DNA from 2 places in the Pseudomonas promysalinigenes genome. Region 1 is predicted to be linked to the other one. Evidence: predicted binding sites of a transcription regulator. Region 1 holds the regulator's gene; the other holds the start of a gene.
What was found. The regulator sigma-54, encoded in region 1, starts transcription at its own class of promoters, with help from an activator protein. The targets are predictions, from matches to a motif close to ANTGGCATNNANNTTGCTNT.

Region 2: flgB (flagellar basal body rod protein FlgB) is a predicted target of sigma-54. The motif match lies at 1,427-1,446, and genes of this name have one in related genera.

Annotation. Positions count from the first base shown of each region.
Region 1 is NZ_CP077094.1:4,051,962-4,054,164, forward strand. It holds gene lptB (LPS export ABC transporter ATP-binding protein) at 1-86, shown strand, start outside; gene HU725_RS18415 (RNA polymerase factor sigma-54) at 261-1,754, shown strand; gene hpf (ribosome hibernation-promoting factor, HPF/YfiA family) at 1,833-2,141, shown strand; gene ptsN (PTS IIA-like nitrogen regulatory protein PtsN) at 2,154-2,203, shown strand, end outside.
Region 2 is NZ_CP077094.1:3,526,720-3,528,922, forward strand. It holds gene flgD (flagellar hook assembly protein FlgD) at 1-509, opposite strand, end outside; gene flgC (flagellar basal body rod protein FlgC) at 525-968, opposite strand; gene flgB (flagellar basal body rod protein FlgB) at 972-1,379, opposite strand; gene cheR (protein-glutamate O-methyltransferase CheR) at 1,681-2,203, opposite strand, start outside.

The sequences.
Region 1 (2,203 bases):
AACTGATCGCCGAGGGTGACGCCGAGACCATTCTGGCCAACGACCTGGTCAAGGAGGTTTACCTGGGTCACGAGTTCCGACTCTGACCGCAGGTTCTGCCTGGAGCACTGGCACTGTGCCCCAGTGGGGGCTTAAGTTGTTACAGCGCTCTAGGCAAACGCTACATTTTAAGGCATAAAACTTGCTTGATTTGGCGCCCCGGCGCCCTCGTGTAGTGGATGGCGCATGCGCGCCGGCGAACAAGGTATTAAGCCCCAGCCATGAAACCATCGCTCGTCCTAAAAATGGGCCAGCAACTGACGATGACCCCGCAGTTGCAACAGGCCATCCGTCTGCTTCAGCTCTCCACCCTGGACCTCCAACAGGAAATCCAGGAGGCGCTGGAATCCAATCCCATGCTCGAACGTCAGGAAGACGGCGACGACTTCGACAACAGCGACCCCATGGCGGACAACGCCGAGAACAAGCCAGCCGCCGAAGTTCAGGAGACTAGCTTCCAGGAAAGCACCAGCAGTGCCGAAAGCCTGGAAGACGCAGAATGGAACGAGCGAATCCCCAACGAGTTGCCGGTCGATACCGCCTGGGAAGATATCTACCAGACCAGCGCCAGCAGCCTGCCAAGCAATGACGACGACGAGTGGGATTTCACTACCCGAACATCGGCCGGCGAAAGCCTGCAGAGCCACCTGCTGTGGCAGCTGAACCTGGCCCCGATGTCCGATACTGACCGCCTGATAGCTGTCACCCTGATCGACAGCATCAATAACCAGGGCTACCTGGAAGATACCCTCGAAGAAATCTGCGCAGGCTTCGACCCAGAACTGGACATCGAGCTCGACGAAGTCGAAGCAGTGCTGCACCGCATCCAGCAGTTCGAACCGGCCGGCGTCGCTGCCCGCACGTTGGGCGAGTGCCTGCTGCTGCAATTGCGCCAACTGCCGGCCAGCACCCCGTGGATGAGCGAAGCCCAGCGCCTGGTGACCGACTTCATAGACCTGCTCGGCAGCCGCGATTACAGCCAACTGATGCGCCGCATGAAGCTCAAGGAAGACGAGCTGCGTCAGGTGATAGAGCTGGTGCAGAGCCTAAACCCGCGCCCGGGCTCGCAGATCGAGTCGAGCGAGCCGGAATACGTGGTACCCGACGTGATCGTGCGCAAGGACAGCGAACGCTGGCTGGTGGAACTGAACCAGGAAGCGATCCCGCGCCTGCGCGTGAACCCGCAATACGCCGGCTTCGTGCGCCGCGCCGATACCAGCGCTGACAACACATTCATGCGCAACCAGCTGCAAGAGGCGCGTTGGTTCATCAAGAGCCTGCAAAGCCGCAACGAAACGCTGATGAAGGTCGCCACCCAGATCGTCGAGCATCAACGCGGGTTCCTCGACCACGGCGACGAAGCGATGAAACCGCTGGTCCTGCACGACATCGCCGAAGCAGTGGGCATGCACGAGTCGACCATTTCGCGGGTGACCACGCAGAAGTTCATGCACACCCCGCGCGGCATCTACGAACTGAAATACTTTTTCTCAAGCCACGTCAGCACCGCCGAAGGCGGAGAATGCTCGTCCACGGCTATCCGCGCGATCATCAAAAAACTGGTTGCGGCGGAAAATCAGAAAAAGCCATTGAGTGACAGCAAGATCGCTGGTTTACTGGAGGCACAAGGCATCCAGGTAGCCCGTCGCACCGTCGCCAAGTACCGCGAGTCTCTCGGCATCGCACCGTCGAGCGAGCGCAAGCGACTGATGTAGCGCCTGGTTGAGCCATAGCGTTTGTGGGGCAGGTGCAAGTCCTGCCTCTTTATGCACGGGCAATAAAGGAGAAGCTGTATGCAAGTCAATATCAGTGGACAGCATGTAGAAGTCACCCAGCCACTGCGTGAATATGTGCTCGAAAAGCTCGCGCGCGTGGAGAGTCACTTCGACAAGATCACCAACGTGCAGGTCATCATGAAAGTCGAGAAGCTGCAGCAAAAGGTCGAAGCGACCTTGCAGATTCCAGGCGGTGAAGTGGTTGCCAACGCCGAACACGAAGACATGTATGCAGCAATCGATGCCTTGGCCGACAAGCTCGACCGCCAACTGAAAAAACACAAGGAAAAACAGCAAAGCCTGCTGCAAGGTGCAGCCGCTCGCTGATCCCTCTCATCCATGATCCGACTTGAAACCATCCTGACCCCCGGCCGTTCCCTCGTGAACGT
Region 2 (2,203 bases), 530 kb from region 1:
TCCCAGATGAAGTCGGCGTAGCCGGCTTTCTGCTCGCCCACCTCGATGGTCTTGACGGTGTTGCCGTCCTTGTCTTTGACGGTGATCTTCGCCCCATCGATGGCCTGGGGTACGACGAACTGGCCATTGAAGCTATCGGCGGTGTCGACCACGGCCTTGTCGTTCTGCACGATCACCGAGCGCCCGACCAGCGAAGAAGCCTGCAGGGCCTGGGACGAGGCCATGGCACTGGTGATGTTGGTAACCGATTCATTGAGCGAGGTAATGCCTTCCAGGCTGCTGAACTGTGCCAACTGGGCGACGAACTCACCGTTGTCCTGCGGGTCGAGTGGGTTCTGGTGCTGCATCTGGGTCACCAGCAGCTGCAAGAACGCGTCCTTGCCCAGCGTGCTGTTGCCCGTCTGGGAAGTTGTGTCTGTGGCGGTTTTCTTGGTGGTACCGGTGCTTACACCCGAGGCCGCCAGCACGTCATTGAGGTTGACACCGGTGGTCGAAGTATCGATGGCCATCGTCGCGATTCCTTATCACTGACCCAGGGTCAGAACCTTCTGCATCATGTTCTTGGCGGTGTTCATCAGCTCGGCGTTGGTCTGGAACGCGCGGCTGGCCGAGATCATGTCAGCCATTTCTTCCACCACATTGACGTTGGGGTAGTAGACGTAGCCGTCCTTGTTCGCCGCCGGGTGGTTAGGCTCGTAACGCGCCTCCAGGTTGCTCTGGTCTTCGACGATGCCCTTGACCTGCACGCCCTGCCCCGCCTCGCCCTGATCCTCGAACAGCGACTGGCTGGTGCCGTTCTGTGCGTTCTGGAAGGTGGTGGCAAATACCGGGTGGCGAGCACGGTAGGTCTGGTCGATGCTCGAGGACACGGTTTCGGCGTTGGCGATGTTCGAGGCGACGGTGTTGAGGCGAGTGTTCTGCGCGCTCATGCCGCTGCCGGCGATGTTGAAAACACTGGAAAGGGACATGAATTACTCTCCGCGCAGGGCCGACACCAGCCCTTTGAATTTACTGTTGAGCAGGGTGAAGCTGGCCTGGAACCCGATGGCGTTTTCGGTGTAGTTCGATTGCTCGATCTGGGCATCCACGGTGTTCTGGTCCACCGAGGGCTGAGTTGGCACGCGGTACTGCAAGCTGTCGTCAGCCATTGCCAGCCCTTGGGCCTCGATATGCCGGCTATTGGTACGGTCCATGGCAAAGCGCCCGCTTTGCTGCTTCTGACTCTCGGCGGCAAGCACCGAAGAGAAGTCCAAGTCACGCGCCTTGTAGTTGGGTGTGTCGGCGTTGGCGATGTTGTTGGCCAACACTTCGGCACGCTGGGCGCGAAAACCCAGGGCTTTTTCGTGAATGCCAAGCGCCTTGTCGAAACTGATGCTCATAATCGGGTAAACCTTCGAAGGTTGGCCGGAATTTCGTTGAGCAAGTCATAGCAAGGGTTGTGCCAAAGACCTCAAACTGCGCAAACACTGGGCTGCGGTGTATTCAGCTGCTGGCCCGATGCCAGAAAAGCGGCAAAGTGCTTCCGCTTGGCGAGGGAAAAGCGGCAATTGAGGGGTGGCAAAAGCGGCAAATCAAAAATTTGACGTCAAACCGCAACGCCACGATTCGCGGGTTGAACCGCGAGAGGGCAGGCATGGGCAAATAAAAAAAGCCGGCAATTTGCATTGCCGGCCATCGCACTCACTTGGCCTGGTAGATGATACCGGGGCTGCACTGGACCATCTGGTAATGGTCTGGCAACCCGTTCAGCGCCTCCGAGGCACCTAGGAATAGATACCCCCCAGGCTTTAGGGTGCTGTGGATGCGCATCAGGATGTCCTTCTTCACCTGCGCCGAGAAGTAGATCAGCACATTACGACAGAACACGATATCGAACTTGCCCAGGCTCGCGTAACTGTCGAGCAGGTTGAAAGCGCGGAACTCGACTCGGCTACGGATGGCCGGCTTGACCGCCCACCGGCCGGGCCCTTTAGTGTCGAAATAACGCTGCAAGCGCTCCTGGGACAACCCACGAGCGATTGCCAGGCTATCGTACTCACCGCTTTTGCAATTGGTCAGCATCGAACCGGAAAGGTCGGTGGCGACAACCTGCGCCCCCATCTTCAACTGGCCAAGGTTACTGCGCTCGAATTCGTCGATCGCCATCGAGATCGAATACGGCTCCTGCCCCGACGAACAGGCCGCCGACCACATGCGCAGACGC